Linked DNA regions of Salinivibrio kushneri. The protein of the gene in region 2 interacts with the protein of the main gene of each other region in a pairwise test. Links are inferred from orthologs where the notes say so. Each region holds a gene or a part of one and is shown on either strand. Other genes may lie near its edges.

Region 1 (8,836 bases), 1.8 Mb from region 2 along the record:
CGTCATCCAGAAACCATTGTTTTGGGGTCAGTAGGAACCATTTGCCACGCTTGCACTCCAAGCCATTAGTATTCTTTTCACTGCAATAGGACCAAGACATGAATGATACCCACAGTAAATTTGTTGGTTACTTACTCTGGATCTTTGGTTTTCTCGGATCCCACCGTTTTTACTATGGAAAACCGGTGACTGGTACCCTCTGGTTTTTCACCTTAGGCCTGTTCTTTGTCGGCTGGATTGTGGATTTGTTCTTGATTCCCGCCATGGATAAAGAAGCCGATCTCCGTTTTCGCAGTGGCCCCACAGATTTTACTATTGCCTGGCTATTACTGACTTTTCTGGGTGTGTTTGGTATTCACCGTATGTACATGGGTAAATGGATCACTGGCTTTATTTACCTCTTTACCGGTGGCTTTTTCTTAATTGGTGTACTGTATGATTTTTGGACACTCAATGAGCAAGTGTCGATTAAAAACATGCAAAAGTTTTCTTAGTCCTCCTTTTTGTCAACTAACTGAATGATGCGCAACGCATTCAAGGTTGCGCACGCCTCGCTCGCTGCTAGTATAAGTCGCTTACTGCAACGCGAAATGGATCTGCCTACATGAGCCAACAGTTTCAGCTTTTACGCGAGCGACGTTTTTTGCCTTATTTCATTACCCAGGCATTAGGCGCGTTTAACGATAACGTCTATAAGAATGTGTTGGTGATCATGGTTGCGTTCGCCTCGGCCGATCAACTGCCGATGGATGCCACGCTGTTTATCAACGCCGCCGCTGGCCTGTTTATTCTTCCTTTTTTCCTATTTTCTGCCTTTGCTGGCGAGCTTGCGGACAAATACGACAAAGCGCTGATCATGCGGCGGGTGAAATGGTTAGAAGTAGCTATTATGTCAAGCGCCGCGTTCGCACTGTATTTTCACGCCTGGAATGTGCTACTCGGCTTACTGTTTTTGATGGGCACCCAATCGGCTTTTTTTGGCCCGGTGAAATACGCATTACTGCCACAAACGCTCAATGACAAAGAGCTTGTTTCAGGCAATGCCTTAGTGGAAACCGGCACCTTCTTATCGATTCTGCTCGGTACCTTATTGGCCGGCTTTATAGCCCATCACCCTGATTCAAGCCTGATCGCCGGGATAGCCGTATTAAGTTTTGCGTTGCTTGGCGTCATGTCTGCCTATGCTATCCCCCCCGCGCCTGCAGGAAACCCTGGGCTCAATTTACGCTATCGGCCGGTGGCTTTAATGCGGCAAACCCTACGCTTTGCGCGTAAAGACAAAGTCACCTTACAAGCGATTCTCGGGATCAGCTGGTTTTGGTTTTTAGGGGCCAGCTATTTAACCCAGTTTCCCAAATTCACCGCTTCGATCGGTGGCGGTGAAATTGGCGTGTCGTTTCTGCTCACCTTGTTTTCTGTCGGCATCGCTGTGGGCGCATTGCTTTGCGATAAGCTTTCCGGTCATCGTATTGAGCCCGGCATTGTCCCCTTGGGCAGTTTAGGGTTAACCGGTTTTGGCTTACATTTGTTTTTTGCCACGCCGGCGGCCCCCACACTTCATACCAACCTGGTTGCTTTTATCACTGATCCAGCCCTGACCTGGGTGTTTATCGACCTATTGATGATTGGCGTATGTGGTGGGATTTTCATCGTGCCACTGTACAGTCTGATGCAACAACGCGCCGATAAAGCCGCGCGTGCGCGTGTGATTGCCGCGAACAATATCTTCAATGCCTTATTTATGGTGGTCAGTGCGATACTCGGTATCACACTCTTGGTCGTGGTGGAGTTATCTATCGCGGAATTCTTCTTAGTACTGGCGGTGCTCAACTTATTGGTGGCTATCTATGTCAGCAAGTTGGTACCGATTTTCGCCTTGCGCTTTTTTACCTGGATGGTCACCCACACTCTGTATCGGGTAAAACACCAAGATTTACACCATATTCCTGAAAAAGGCGGTGCCTTGCTGATTTGTAACCATGTCAGTTATATGGATGCGCTCTTGTTAGCCGGCGCGTGTCACCGTCCTATCCGCTTTGTGATGTTTGAAGATTTGTATAAAATACCGGTGCTACATTGGTTCTTCCGTACCTCAAAAGTGATCCCCATTAGCCATCGAGGCCGCACGATCCGGGCCGCCATGAACGAGATTCAAAAGGCGCTTGATAATGGCGAAGTGGTACTGATTTTCCCAGAAGGGCATCTCAGCTATGACGGCGAAATCGACCAATTCCGCCGCGGGATGGATATGATTTTGCAACGTTCACCTGTGCCTGTGGTGCCGATGGCGTTACAAGGCCTTTGGGGCAGCTATTTTAGCCGTCATGGCGGGAAAGCCATGTTAAAACTGCCCAAGCGTTTTTGGTCTAAAGTCACCGTCGTCGCCGGTCCAGCCGTTGAGCCTGAGCAAGCGACTTCAGAGCATATGCGCAATGAAGTCATTCGCCTGCGCGCCGACCGGCCTTAGTCAATCGCTTGGCGTTGCGCCCATTGGGTTAATAGCGCTCGGGACGGTTTAATTCCCGCCTCGGGCGACAAAGGTGGCCAAGGTAAAAATGCGACTGGGCGTTGATAAGCGGGTAAGTGCCGACAATAGTCAGCCAGCTGCTGAGCGTTTAGATGGCACCCACTCTGGATAATCGCCAACGGGCGCGCACCGAATTCGCGATCATCAACCGGAACGACCATCGCCTGACGAATCTCGGCACACTTTTGCAAGTGTGCCTCAATCACCTCGGGCTGAACGTTCTCCCCACCGCAGATAAATTGATTATCCTTACGCCCGATGATACGTAGCGTCGGCGGCTGAACGTCTGTACACCAGCTGGCTAAATCGCGCGAGGCCAGTCCTTTGGCCGCATCAAGCGGTTGCAATGCGCCCGCTTGCCAAACCCCTAAGGCTAACGTCTCCCCTCGGTGGATTACCTCACCGTCATCCGCCACTATCAGATCGCGATAAGGCAAGGTAGTGCCCACGTCACCCTGTCCATCGGCTCGCTTTAAGGTGACCGTCGATGCCGTTTCCGTCATCCCATACCCACACCAACAGCTTATCCCTTGCAGTTCTGCCTGCTCCGTCAGTGCACTGGAAATCGCGGCGCCACCAAGCAACACATGAGATAAGGTGGATGTATCTGGGCATTTTCTCAGTGAGGGTAACACGCGATAGAGCTGCGTGGGCACTAAAGAGGCGTGGCTCACATGTGTGAGCGCCGATGCCATCCTTTCCCCGCGGCATGGATAAATAGCCAGCTGAGCGCCTTTATACAGCCAACGCCATACAATGGCTAAGCCCGAGATATGGAACAGTGGTAAAGATAAAAGCCAACTGTCGATGCGATTTTCTAAAGATGTCGTCTTATCCGCCAAGCCCAAAAACGGCAGCATTTGGGTTAATCCGGCAGCACTGGCGAGATGCTGATGAGCCGCGTGAACAATCACCTTCGGACTCCCCGTTGACCCCGAGGTTAAGGTTAACGTCAAAGGCTGATCGGGTTGCCAATGGCTCATCGTTGGCAGCACATTGACACGTGGCTCACACGAGCGGTCAGGCAAAGATTGATAGACGCCAAGTTGACTCAGCACGGTGGCTTGCACCTCGTCACTTAACGCTTGATTCAATACCAGCGTTTTTTTTCCCGCCTGCCAAGCCGCGAGCATCCCCACAATCAGCTCCCTTTGCGACAAGGCGCTGTTGAGCACTACAATGGGCGCCTCACCCAGTCGAGCTTGCTGCCCATCCACGAGCGTACTGAGTTCACGCCATGTTAGCGGCATATCGCTATCAATAGCTTTCGCGTTCGGTGCCACGGCCGCCCAGTGCCGCCATGGCCACGTATCAAACCCAAACATGCATTCACTCACAAGGTGTTTATCCACACGAGTGGTTGGTCGTGGAGCGGGATCAATGGCTGCGACGCCCCTGGCCAAGTGCGATCGAGTTGATGCTGGTAAATCCCCAATGTATCGAGTCCTGGCACGACACCCGGGGTTAACCAATTGGCCAACCGTGACAATTGCGTTAAGCCCAAACTGGTTTCTAATGCCGAGCTAATCACCGCCGTTTTACCCAACGCGTGCGCCCGACTCACCCATTGCTCAATGGCGGCCAGATCGCCGAGTAGGCTAGGCTTAATCACCCAGGTAGATGCCAAATCGTGTTCAAGCAAAGCACTATCGCGGCTATCTGTTAAGCTTTCGTCCCACGCCAAAGGAAAGCCTAATGCCTGCGCTTGTACGAGCGATTGGTTAGGATCGGGGCAAGGCTCTTCAATCCAGTGAATTCGCGCCTGGTGCGCCGCACGGAGACCATTCCAAAAGCTGGCAAGTTGCTCAGGCTGCCAACGACGATTCACGTCAAGGCGCAACCTCAAATCCGGTAACGCCTCTAACAAGGTCGCGATCATTAACCGATCGCGGGCGACCTCATAGTCCCCCACTTTTATTTTTGCCTCATAGGGCTGACCCGCCGGTTGTTGTCCCAACGTCATTAACAACGCATCCGGATCCCCTGTGCACACAGGTACATGACGAAACCCTGACTGAGTAGGCAAATGTTTATCTAACTCGGCTTGCGCAATGCTTAAGCCCCATGCGACCGAAGGCGGCAGTTGTGGCATGGCAATATTACGATGATCACACCAAACCGCGGTGGCGGCAATTAACGCATGACGTGCCTCGGCAAAGGTTTCTTGGCTAAAGCCGGGTAGTGGTGCCACTTCTCCCCAACCACGTTGTGCCCCCTCGCTCAATTCAACCACCAAGCCCTCTCGCTCGGTTAACGGCTGATCACGGACAAATAAACCGGTATTGACTGGCAAGGTGTAGTGATAGATCCGTGCCTGTCTCATAGTGACCTCTATGGATTACGTGGGAAACGATCAAATTCAGGGCGCCGTTTTTCATTAAAGGCATTGCGCCCTTCCTGCCCTTCGTCGGTCATGTAAAACATCATGGTGGCATTACCAGCAAGCTCTTGTAGCCCTGCTTGGCCATCGCAGTCTGCATTTAAAGCGGCTTTTAAGCAGCGCAGTGCCATCGGGCTGTGCTGGAGAACTTCCCGGCACCATCGCACTGTCTCACGCTCGAGTTCATCCAGCGGCACCACCGTGTTGACCAATCCCATATCTAGCGCTTCTTGCGCATTGTAGAAGCGACACAAGAACCAGATCTCTCGCGCTTTTTTCTGCCCTACGATTCGGGCCATATAAGACGCCCCCCAACCACCGTCAAAGCTGCCGACCTTGGGACCCGTTTGGCCAAATTGAGCGTTGTCGGCGGCAATGGTTAGATCGCACATCATATGCAACACATGCCCACCGCCGACAGCATAGCCTGCAACAGCGGCGATGACGGGTTTGGGGCAGGTGCGGATCTGACGCTGAAAGTCCAACACATTTAAATGGTGCGTGCCTTCATCATCTTGATAGCCGCCGTAGTCGCCCCGCACGGATTGATCGCCGCCGGAACAAAACGCCTTCTCTCCCAACCCAGTAAGGATAATCACGCCCACTCGGCTGTCGTAACGCGCATCAGCCAACGCTTGCATCATTTCTTTTACTGTTTGTGGTCGGAATGCATTGCGCACCTGGGGGCGGTTAATGGTGATCCGAGCGATGCCGTCGGCTGATTTATGGTAAAGGATATCGCTGAACGTCAGCGCAGTCGGCACCCACTCGATAGGAGCATAAAGTTCTTGTTCGGTCATTCCCGGCGTGACAGCCATAGTGTCTCCCTTTTCTCGGTTGCTTGGGACAAGGCCCGTCATAAGATAAAAAGTCAGGCGAGCGCGTGACTTTGCGTCAGTACCTGCACAAACCTATCTGGGTTTTCAACATGGCTGTTGTGCCCCGCTCCTTCTATCGGCGTGGCGGGGATGCCAGTGTGTTGCCATAGTGAATGTGCAAGTGAGGTAAATTTGTTGTCGTGCTCTCCACAAAGGTAGTCAATCGTGACGCCTTGTCGAAAGGCTTCACCCAACCCCGCGCGTAAATTGGCCTGGCGACCCAAGGAGGTCGCCATCAGCATTTTCGCCACGGCAGGGCCATGATTATCACGACGCGCCGCGACAAGTTCGGCCCGCTGCGCATCGGTTAGTGAATGAAACACCGGTTGTCGATACCATTCGGCTAATACCACATCCATGGCTTGATGAGCGAAACGTTCCGCCCAGTTTCTATCGTGCTCAAGCCGCTGCTTACATTGGTTGGAATCCATCAAACCTGGGTGACCTGCCTCCAAGAAGACCGCGCGCCAGATGCTAGGTTGAGTGCAGACAAGATGCATGGCAAGGCGCGCGCCGAGCGAGTATCCAACTAAACACGCCCTTTGGTGCCCCCACACCTGATGATACGTTTGCCGTATTGCTGCCACAGTAGTGGCAAAGTTAACGGCTTGATAGTTCACACTGCCACCATGACCAGGCAGATCAATGCACAGCCAGTGACAATGGCGCATTTTATCCGTCACCGTGCGCCAATCTTCTCCGCTGCCTAAAAAGCCATGGAGAAACACCACTTTCTTTCCATGCCGATCGCCGCCTTGCTGGTAACTAAGCATGCGTCCCCCTTGCGGCCATGGCAGCCAGGCACTCGCTGAGCACCTGTCCTGCTTCCCCGGAAGGGGTAACCACTTCAATCACATCGGTGCCAGGCGTGGTGAGTGCCTGATTCACGCTTACCACGAGATCATCTAGGGTAACGGGTTGATGGTGACCTAAAGAGAACTGCGCCGCGATGTGTTCAAACCCGAGACCATGCGGCATCCGGTAGTAGGTATCACAAAGGGTTTGATCAACCGGCAGCGCATCAAAAATACCACCGCCATTGTTATTCAGGATAAGGATGGCGGCCGGCGCAGACGCCTCCCGCCATAATGCAAGACTATTGAGATCGTAAAGAGCACTGGTATCGCCCAGCACCACTAACATAGGTTGAGCGCGGCCTCGTTGCACTCCAGCGGCGCAGGCAAGTAAACCATCAATGCCAGACGCACCGCGATTAGCAAACACCCGATGGCCAGAAAGATCAGCCCACATATCGGCTAAGCGGATCGCTAGGCTATTACCGATAAAAATATCTGCGCGCTTGGGAAGCAAAGCGGGGAGCTGTTGAAACACACTATGTTCCGATAATGCCGTGTGAGACAAGGTTGTGGCAGCCTGCTGCATCTGATGCTTGGCGTCTCGTATCAAGGTCTGCTGCCATGTCTTGACGCTATCAATACCCTCTCCAGGTGCCGAGTACGTGTTAGCCACTGACTCAGCCAACTCCTGGAGCCAAGGCAACCAATGAGGGGGCGGCACAACAAATTGCTCTAGAGACAGATGGTTAGGGTCAAGTGCCTGCGCGTGTTCGGTCAACAACCAATACTGGGCAGTGGTTTGCGAGAGCCATTGGCTAAGACGCTTAGATACCAAGCGCCCGCCTAGCTGAATCACCCATTGGGTTTGATTCAACTGCTGGCAAAGATCCGGGTGATTAAGCCAAAGATCGTAACCGGGTGCGCTACTTGCCACGCCAGATTGGGGATCGGCCAGAATAATGGCATGAAGGGACCGTGCCACTTTCTCTACTGCAGCGGCTACACCCTCCGGTACCGCACCTAGGACAATCACGGTTCGTGGATATCCATCAACTTTCTGCCCAAAAGACGGTAAATCCGGTACAGAAACACGATGCCCATGATGATGATGGTGGATATAAGGCTTACCACTTTGCCACCAGCGCGCGATAGGTGCTCGCACTCTTTCCTCTTCGACCATATCGCGTTCGCCATAAAAGGGCTCTCGAAATGGACAATTAATATGCACGCTTCCGCCCTGCTCTGCTTGGCGAGCAAGTAGCTGATCCACTCTGGTGAGTAACGCCGGCAAAGGGAGCTCAGCGGTCGGTGCCGGAAGCGCCAATTCCGCGGTCACATGGGACGAAAACAGGCCTGATTGGGTAATCGCTTGATTCGCGCCACAATCCATTAATTCAAACGGGCGGTCAGCAGAAAGAATCACTAACGGTTCACCCGTTAAACCACTTTCCACCACAGCAGGCAGCAAGTTTGCCACCGCGGTCCCAGAGGTCACGATCACAGCGATAGGCTCACGGACACTCTTGGCCAAGCCAAGGGCAAGGTAACCCAGCCCACGTTCATCAAAGTGACGGTGTAGTGTTACCGGACGTTGGCGGTGCTGACTTTGTTTCACCGCGGCCAGCGTCAACGGTGTGGAACGTGAACCGGGCGCAATACAAATATGCCTGACACCTAGGCGCGATAGCTCTTCTATCACAACCTCTGCCCAGATGTGTGTGTGAGAAAGCGACATTAGCAGGCTCCGAGTCTGATAGCGTCTTTTTCAGGCACCGTGCAAGCAGGTAAACACTGACGGAGTGTCGTGAGCTTATTGTCCAACTCCTGCCACTCAGCATCCGGATCTGACCCTGGGACAATCCCGGCGCCAGCATATAAATCCACGGTATTCTCTGTCACTTGGGCACTGCGTATCGCTACACAAAATTGGCTTTCACGCTGAGACAGATAACCGACCGCACCGCTATAGCGGCCACGTGTGATGCCTTGCTCGGTTAAAAAAGCGCGCGCATTTTCACGCGGCAACCCGGCCACTGCAGCGGTGGGCTGTAAGGCACTGAGCAACACAGCATCATCAACACCAGGCCCTATAATCGCGCTGATACGACGACGTAAATGCTGAAGATGGCGAAGCACAATCAAATGCGGTTCAGGGTCAACCGTAATGGTTAACGCATGACGGCGAAGTCCGGCGAAAATATCATCTACCACCAGCTGATTCTCGTGCACGTTTTTCGTGTCACTTAATAGCCAC
Region 2 (8,481 bases):
ATCATATCCGTAAGTAAGACGCTAGCGCGGGCGATTAAGCCAGGGGGCGAGTGCCTGCAAGGTGCGCTCGACCGCGCCACGATTTTGTTCAACCACAGAGAGCCCAGCGTTACCCGCTTGTGCGGCAAGGGCGGGGGCACTAAAAAAGGCCCCTATTTTGGCGGCGAGGTCTTGGTTGTCGTTACACACCTGCAGGGCGCCTGCCTCAATCAGCGCGTCGCCAATCACTTGGAAGTTATAATAGCTTGGGCCAGTTAAAAGGGGCTTGCCTAACGCTGCGGGCTCAAGCAGGTTATGTCCTCCCACTTTTGTGCCTAAAAAGCTGCCCGCCATCACCACCACATCCGCGGCTGCTAAGTAGGTCATCATCTCTCCCATGGTGTCACCAAGGTAGACTTGGGTGCTGATCGCCAGCGGCTCACCCTCGGTGCGTCGTTGTACGCTGAGCCCTTGGGTGGCCACTTGCTGGGCGACATCATCAAAACGTTCTGGGTGACGAGGGACCAATATCAGCAAGGCGTCTGGGTAGTCGCGCAGTAATACACTGTGAGCGGCGAGCAAGGTGGCGTCTTCTCCCGCGTGAGTACTGGCACCTATCCAACAAGGACGCTCTCCACGTGTTTCACGAAGTGCGGCACCCAACGCCGGATCCACGGCTTTAATATCAAATTTCACCGAGCCAGCCACCGCGAGCTTGTCGTCAGCAACACCGAGGCTTGCAAAACGCGCCTGATCGTTTTGATGCTGACAAACGATTAAGTCGATATGTTTGCTCATGGCTTGAAAGAGCGGTGCGATTTTTTGGTAGCGTTGACAAGCTTTTTGAGAAAGCCGGGCGTTGATGACCGTGATGGGGATGCCCGTTCGACCCACATGATGCAAGGTATTTGGCCAAAGCTCGGTTTCCATAATCACGCATAAACGGGGAGAGACCGCACGGAGAAAACGTTTTACCGCAAAAGGGAAATCAACCGGCATATAGCGGTGTATGACACCATCGATACGCCTGGCTTGCTCAGCTCCTGTGGCGGTGGTAGTGGTAACAAGAATCGCGACATCTGGATAGGCTTGTTGCAGCGCGCTGATCACCGGCTTTGCGGCGAGGACTTCTCCCACCGATACTGCGTGCAGCCAAATAGGCTGACCGTCTACGTTGGGCGTGCCACCAAAGTGTTCACGCCACCGCTCGCCAACAACAGGCTTACCAGGCCGTTTGCGATAAAGCCCAAAAAGCAGAAAAGGGGCGGCAAGCGTGAGTAACAGTGTATATATCCAGCGCACAAGTTGGCTCTCGAACTGACCACAAATAAGAGTGTTATGATACAGTTGTCACAGCATTTATTGAACAGCGCTCTTTATGAAAAGTAAATCTGCCACCTTGATTATTTCCTTTTACAATAACAAAAACGCTTTAGAGTTGATTTTTCAGTCGCTGACTGAGCAGTGGAATCATGATTTTAATGTTGTGGTCGCTGATGATGGGTCGAAAGAAGAGGTGAAAAATTGGCTATCTGTAAAAGTAGAACAACTGCCATTTTCTGTTACACATGTTTGGCATGAGGATAAGGGGTTTAGGAAAAACAGAATTCTTAATAAGGCGATACTCGCCTCAAAAAGTGACTATTTGATTTTTATTGATGGTGATTGTGTTCCTCAGCATGGGTTTGTCAGAGATCATCTGCAAGCAGCTGAACGGGGGACCGTGGTGTGTGGACGTAGAGTCGAGCTGTCTAAGAAGTACACGGATTTACTGGTGAAAACTAATAAAAAGTCGACATTTAGTCATAAGTATATGCTATCCATGCTAGTTGACTATCTAGTTAATCGAAGGGAGAAAAACACGACAGAGTACACGGGCAAACACCTTAAAAATGGCCTGTGTTTGCCTTGGTTACAACGTTTAATGAGTATTTCCTCGAAGCCAAGATCAATTATAGGGTGTAATTTTTCTATACATAAGAAAGACCTAGAAAGGATAAACGGTTTTGATATGAACTATGAGGCGCCAGCAGTGGGTGAAGATACTGATATAGAATTCAGACTGAAAGGTGTGGGCGTACGAACCAAGGCTATCAAGTTTGGCGCAGCGTTGTTACACATGTATCACCACGAATTACCGAGGTCTTCAACTAACAAAGATATCTATCATAAAACCGTTCAAGAAGAAGCGTTTTGGGCTTCCAATGGCCTCGACAAGCTGAAAAGCTAATCCTTTACTTCTTTATATAGAACTTCATATTTTCTAGCGCATTCAGATATGCCAAACTGGCCTATCCTCGTTTCGGAGTTTTCCTTTATGTAGGAAAGTGTGACATCATCTTTGCTGATATTGTGAATTCTCGCAGCGAGAGATGCGCTATCCCCTGGTGTGATTAAATAGCCACTAATGCTGTCTTCAATGATATCAGGGATCCCGCCCGCGCGAGCGCCTATCACGGGAAGCCCTGCCGCCATCGCTTCTAAAATGACTGAGCCCAATCCCTCTGTATAGGACGGGTGAACGAGCAAATCGGCCGCCGCGAACCAATCTCCCATATTGGCTTGTTTACCCATAAACTGCACATTTGTGAGCCCCTGAGCTTGCGCCTCTAAAGCGTCACGCTCTTTGCCGTCACCGAGTAAGCAAAACTGAATGTCAGGTGATGTATCAGCCAGTAATCGTGCAGCTTCAATCGTGACATCAAAGCCTTTATGCGCATACATATTGGCGGCATGAATCACCAAGAACTTGCCACGAAAGTGCGCGTTGATTTGCTCAACCTTATCTTGCGAGACAGGGTAGGTGACAGGAGAGCTAGGGATTTTGACTAACTTGGCATCAGGGTGGCGTTTTTCTAGTTGATGGATGATCTCCGAACTCAAACCGACCAGCGCGCTGGCTTTGCGGTACGCCAGTTGAGATAACCACTTTTTCTTTAAAGGGTTATCGATGCGGCGTGTCACTATGTAGGGCACGCGGTGCAATAGGTGTTGAAACAGTGCCCAATAAATGGCACGGCCTTCGTGAACATGGATCAGATCGCATGTCGCAGTGATTGAGCGCCCATGTTGCCGAGTGTAGTGCGGACAAAGCACGATTTGGCATTGAGGTATCGCGCGAAGCTCGTCGAGCAGCTGGCTTTTAGGGTTCACCACCGCCGTGAGCTGGTAGCCCATTTGGGCTTGTTGCTGGATTAAGGTGAGGGTTTGGCGTTCCCCACCACTAAAGCCTGACGCGAGATTGACGTGACAAATGTGCATTTAGGGCGCCTTTTTCACATATTCTCTCAACCATAGATCTGCGTAACGCGTAAAAACAACGTTCGCACTCAATAGTGCAAGAACCAACCCATGTCTACCATCTAAAAAACCCTTCCTTAAAAAATACATTTTTATAAATCTGAATATAGAATGGGAGATAGCTTTTGATAAGCTTGATGTCTTCTTCCCTTCTCGCTGATCGCTCCACAACTTAATATACTGATTGGTTTTCGCTGTATATTCATGAAGGTATTTGAAGGTATTGTGTTTTAATATACCACCTAGATATATTTTTTTATGGGTGCTTGGCACAACAACGTGTTCATGTACTAAAGAATCTGAATAGTGCGCTTCTGATGCTTTATAAAGGCGACAAATCCAATCAGGGTGCCAACCAGAATGTTTTATCTCTTTTCCAAAAGCTTTAGATAGTCGATTAACATAAAAAACACAATTAGGTCGAACTTCATCAAGAGCATGAAGAATGCTCTCTTTAAGCTCAGGCGTCACTATTTCATCTGCATCAAGCCAAAGTACAAAATCACTGGTCACGTGGGACTGGGCTCGCTGACGTTGCTTCCCGAAGCCAGGCCAATCAGTGGTAACGTAAACTTTGTCAGTAAAACGTTTGGCTATATCAACAGTGTTATCTGAGCTTCCTGAATCCAAAATGACGATCTCATCTACCCAATTACATACCGACTGTAAACATTGTTCAATGTTATCTGCCTCATTCTTGACGATGAGTGCAGCAGCAACCGTGTTGATGTTTTTGCTCATTGGTTATTACCCACCTTAATTAAAGAAGCAACTCGGCTCGGGGCGAGATCGTTTAAACATTTTAAGTGCCCTAGGGGACATTCGCGCTGGAAGCAAGGACGGCACTCGATATCCGTGTGCACAATATCGACCTTACTGGTCAGCGGTGGGGTGTAATCGGGAGATGTTGAGCCGTAGATGGCTATCACTTGGCAGTTGACTGCCGCGGCGATGTGCATCAACCCCGAGTCATTGCTGACCACGGTTTGGCACGTACCCAAGAGGTCGACGGCTTCGATTAAGTTGGTTTTGCCTGCCAATACATGAATGTTAGGCGCGTTTTCTGCAAGAGCGGCAATTTTTTCACAGGTTTCAACATCTTTTGCTGAGCCAAATAGCCAGATTTGGTAGCCGTGTTGATGCGCTTGGCGTGCCACTTCAGCATAGTGCTGCTCAGGCCATTTTTTGGCGGGCCCGAATTCGGCACCCGGGCATAAACCAATCACAGGTTTGTCTTGATTTAATCCCAGTTTGGCGATGACGGCCGCTTGGGCGTCTGGGTCGATGTCTAGCGCCGGCTTAGGGAGGCTGTCTAGGCCGCCCAGCGAGGCAGAACTTTGCATCTCGGTGCGCGGGTGGGCCAGAGCAACATAACGCTCAACCATGTATTGAAACGCTTTCTTGTTGGGACGCAGGTCGTTGAGCAAGCCATAACGCATTTCACCTTTCCAGCCTATCCGCGTCGGTATTCCTGCAAACCAGGGGATCAGCGCGGATTTTGCGGAATTAGGCAGTACATAGGCTCGGTCATAGCTATGCTTTGCTAAGCGCCTGCCCAGTTGGTAGCGCTTACCAAGTGCCAATTCGCCATGGCCGAGTGGCATTTCAATGCTGCGATTAACCTCGGGCATGCGCGCGAGAATCGGCGCGCACCAAGCGGGCGCCATCACATCAATCTTGGCATCCGGGTGCTGTTGCTTGAGGGTTTTGTACAAAGACTGCGACATCACCATATCGCCGACCCATGATGGGCCAATGATTAAAATGCGTGTCATGATGCCCGTTTCCTCTTTGCCTCTTGGTAGATATTACGGCCATCCTCGCGGGTGCGCAGCAGTTGTAAGATCCACATGTATTGATCTAACTGGCCGTCGAGCATGGTCTCGATTTGTTGGTTCATCATGCGTGCGTCGGTGCGACTGTCTCCCGTTGGGAAGTCATTAAACGCAGGATGTACCTCGATGACGAACCGTCCCGTCTGGGCATCAAAGCCTGAAAGCACAGGGACAATATGCGAGCGGGTGACTTTGCTTAACTTGCCTAAACTTGGCAAGGTCGCTTTGGTCGCGGCAAAAAACGGTACGAACTCGCTGCTCTCATCTCGCATATCTTCGTCGGGCAAGTAGTAGCCCAAAAACCCGCGTTTAACTGCGCGGATAAAGGGTTTGATTCCTGCTTCGCGCTCATAACAGTTGCCGCCATATTGCACGCGTTGACGGTGCATTAGCCAGTCCAGCAGCTGATTTTTTTGCCGTTTTGAGAATGCCGCCACGGGGAGCCCTTGTGAGGCAAATAAAATCGCGGCTGCATCAATGGCCCAAGTATGGGGCACAAAGAGGATCACGGCCTCACCGTTATCAGTGTGCCGAGTGATATGTTCCATGCCAGTCACATCACAGTGGTTTTGAAGCCACTGGCGACTGCGCAAGGTGATCAGCGGAAAGCTCAGCAAAAAAGCCCCGGCGGTGGTCAAGGTGTCGACTAATATGGCTTCGCGTGCTTGCGCGGATTTCTCGGGAAAGCAGGCTTCCAGATTAAGCCAGGCGTTAAGGATCGTGCCTTTTTTCTTTTTAACCAGTTTGCGCGCCACCCATTGTGCGAAGCGATGCTTACCGCGCGCCGGCACCAGAAGGCTGAAAGGCATTGCGATGAGTAGCATCAGCCACGTGCCCCAGTATTTAGGCGCTAAGTAAGCACGCGAGAACGCTGGGTTATACGCGTGCGTGTCGTAGTCGTGTCGCTGTTTTGTCATTGCTCTTTCTCGCGTCCCACCATCAAGGGGACGAATTGCTTTTATTAGCGATTGATTTCGGCTAGGTAAGCGGCGACACCTTCTGCCACTGTCTTAAAGGAGGCGGTGTACCCCGCTTCACGTACCTTGGTCAGATCAGCTTGTGTGTACGCTTGATAGCGACCTTTTAGGTGTTCGGGGAAGGGGATTTCTTCAATCTCGCCTTGACCGTGGAAGTCGATAACTGCGTTGGCAACCGCACTAAAGGGCTCAGCGCGGCCGGTACCACAGTTGTAGATCCCGCTGATCTGTTGCTGCCAGAACCAAATATTCATTGCGCAGACATCACCGACATAGACAAAGTCACGCTTGAAGGTATCACTGCCCTCAAAGAGTTTGGGGTTCTCGCCTTTTAGAATTTGTTGATTGAGGTGATAGGCCACTGACGCCATGCTGCCTTTGTGCTGTTCGCGCGGACCATACACATTAAAATAACGGAAGCCAGTAATCGGTGGCAGTGTCTCGCCATGGGCCTTAGCATCTTCTTGCACGCGACGAACATAGTTGTCGAATTGCTGTTTGGAATACCCGTATACATTCAGCGCGCCTTCATACTCTGGCGCTTCAATGAAGTCACTGTCGCGGCCGCCATAGGTGGCTGCTGACGAGGCGTAGAGAAAGGGGATGTCACGGTCAATACAATAATGCAACAGCTCTTTGGAGTATTCGTAGTTATTGAGCATCATGTATTTGCCATCCCACTCTGTGGTAGTCGAACAGGCACCTTGGTGGAAAATGGCTTCGATTGGGCCGAAATTTTCACCAGCCATGATTTGGGTAAGAAAATCTTCCTTATCCATGTAGTCCGCGATGTCGAGGTCAACCAGGTTAACGAATTTGGTGCCGTCTTTGAGGTTATCGACCACCACGATGTCACGGTAGCCTTGCTCGTTCAGTGCTTTTACTAAGTTGCTGCCAATCATGCCAGCACCACCAGTCACAAAAATCATATCGTTACCTAATTCATTTTTATCTGACGACAGACCTCGTCGCCATTACTGTTGACTGTGATAGTATGGTTGAGCATCAACCGGGCAGAGGACTGAACCATACATGAAAACCCGAGACCGAATTATCCATGCTGCACTGGCTTTATTCAATCAACATGGTGAGCCGAATATCACCACAAACCATATCGCGGCAGATCTCGGGATAAGCCCGGGGAACCTTTACTACCACTTCCGTAATAAAGAAGCGATTATACACAGTATATTCGACCAATACGCGCAAGATCTTGCCCTTGCCTTTGATCCTAGTCAGCCTCGTGACGATACCCAAGCTTTACTGCAGCATTATCTCGACGCGACCTTTAGCTTGATGTGGCGTTATCGGTTTTTTTACGCCAATTTGCCGGACATTTTGCGCCGAGACGACGCTCTGCAGCAAAAATATCTAGGTGCGCAACAACAGCTGCAAACTAACTTGATGACCATCTTGCATCACTATCGGCAAGCCGGTTGGCTTAGCCTCAATGACCGCGCCTTGTCCGCGATCGGGGAAACGCTTAAGCAAGTGGCGTCGAGCTGGATTTTCTACCAAAGTGCGCAAGCCCCCCAAACGCAAATTCATGCAGGCGTCATTTACAAAGGCGTTTTGCAGATGTTGGCATTGCTTCATCCGCTGACATCAGCACAGGGGCAAATGGCCATCAGTGCGTTAATAGACCACTACGAACAGCAGTTAGTTCGCCAAGACTCACGCTCGCTGGATACATTGAACTGAGTTATCTCTCTAGGCTGACGTCGCATTGCGCGATATTCGTCCAGCTTGTCAGTGATTACACGATATGAATCACTGTCTGGTGCCCCTTATTGGCACAAAACGCGTGAACGTGCCATGATAGCAAGCATTCATTCGTCGTACACAATGTGTGCGACGGCCTTCCCAAAGTAATCATCACAGCACGGAGATTGCGATGACGGCTGCCTTCTATCAGCAAATTCGTCATCAGCTTGAGCAAGTAAAAGCTGATGGCTTGTACAAAAGTGAACGCCTTATCACCTCGCCACAAGCGGCCAGTGTCGCCGTCAATCATGAACAGCAGGTACTGAACTTTTGCGCCAATAACTACTTGGGGCTGGCGAACCATCCTGAGTTGGTCAAGGCTGCCAAGGCAGGGATGGATGAGCATGGTTTTGGTATGGCGTCGGTGCGGTTTATTTGTGGGACGCAAGATGCACACAAAACCTTGGAAGCCAAGTTATCTGACTTTCTCGGGATGGAAGATACCATCCTTTATTCCTCATGCTTTGATGCTAATGCGGGATTGTTCGAGACCATTCTCGGCCCAGACGATGCCATTATTTCTGATGCGCTAAACCATGCGTCAATCATTGATGGCGTACGCTTGTGTAAAGCGAAGCGATTCCGTTATGCCAACAACGATATGGACGAGCTGGAAGCCCAGCTTA

Evidence for each region.
Region 1: the proteins of rfaD (region 2) and menB interact in binary tests that used the Escherichia coli proteins (3 or more experiments, as listed by UniProt). The link is inferred for Salinivibrio kushneri from one-to-one orthologs.

The regions. Positions count from the first base shown.
Region 1 is NZ_CP114588.1:1,947,519-1,956,354, forward strand. The notes cover bases 3,793-6,618. They hold menB (1,4-dihydroxy-2-naphthoyl-CoA synthase), read right to left. Parts: upstream 5,726-6,618; coding sequence 4,859-5,725; downstream 3,793-4,858. Other genes in these bases: N8M53_RS09185 (AMP-binding protein), read right to left, coding at 3,793-3,852; menC (o-succinylbenzoate synthase), read right to left, coding at 3,861-4,850; menH (2-succinyl-6-hydroxy-2,4-cyclohexadiene-1-carboxylate synthase), read right to left, coding at 5,779-6,558; menD (2-succinyl-5-enolpyruvyl-6-hydroxy-3-cyclohexene-1-carboxylic-acid synthase), read right to left, coding at 6,551-6,618. Also shown: N8M53_RS09175 (NINE protein), read left to right, coding at 99-494; N8M53_RS09180 (MFS transporter), read left to right, coding at 605-2,467; more of N8M53_RS09185, read right to left, coding at 2,464-3,792; more of menD, read right to left, coding at 6,619-8,317; N8M53_RS09210 (isochorismate synthase), read right to left, coding at 8,317-8,836. UniProt on the Escherichia coli protein: Converts o-succinylbenzoyl-CoA (OSB-CoA) to 1,4-dihydroxy-2-naphthoyl-CoA (DHNA-CoA).
Region 2 is NZ_CP114588.1:151,667-160,147, forward strand. What follows is about bases 5,049-7,800. They hold rfaD (ADP-glyceromanno-heptose 6-epimerase), read right to left. Parts: upstream 7,021-7,800; coding sequence 6,076-7,020; downstream 5,049-6,075. Other genes in these bases: waaF (lipopolysaccharide heptosyltransferase II), read right to left, coding at 5,049-5,054; lpxM (lauroyl-Kdo(2)-lipid IV(A) myristoyltransferase), read right to left, coding at 5,051-6,031; N8M53_RS00780 (TetR/AcrR family transcriptional regulator), read left to right, coding at 7,124-7,792. Also shown: N8M53_RS00740 (3-deoxy-D-manno-octulosonic acid kinase), read left to right, coding at 1-17; waaA (lipid IV(A) 3-deoxy-D-manno-octulosonic acid transferase), read right to left, coding at 22-1,281; N8M53_RS00750 (glycosyltransferase), read left to right, coding at 1,358-2,209; N8M53_RS00755 (glycosyltransferase family 4 protein), read right to left, coding at 2,206-3,240; N8M53_RS00760 (glycosyltransferase family 2 protein), read right to left, coding at 3,241-4,020; more of waaF, read right to left, coding at 4,017-5,048; N8M53_RS00785 (glycine C-acetyltransferase), read left to right, coding at 7,986-8,481. UniProt on the Escherichia coli protein: Catalyzes the interconversion between ADP-D-glycero-beta-D-manno-heptose and ADP-L-glycero-beta-D-manno-heptose via an epimerization at carbon 6 of the heptose.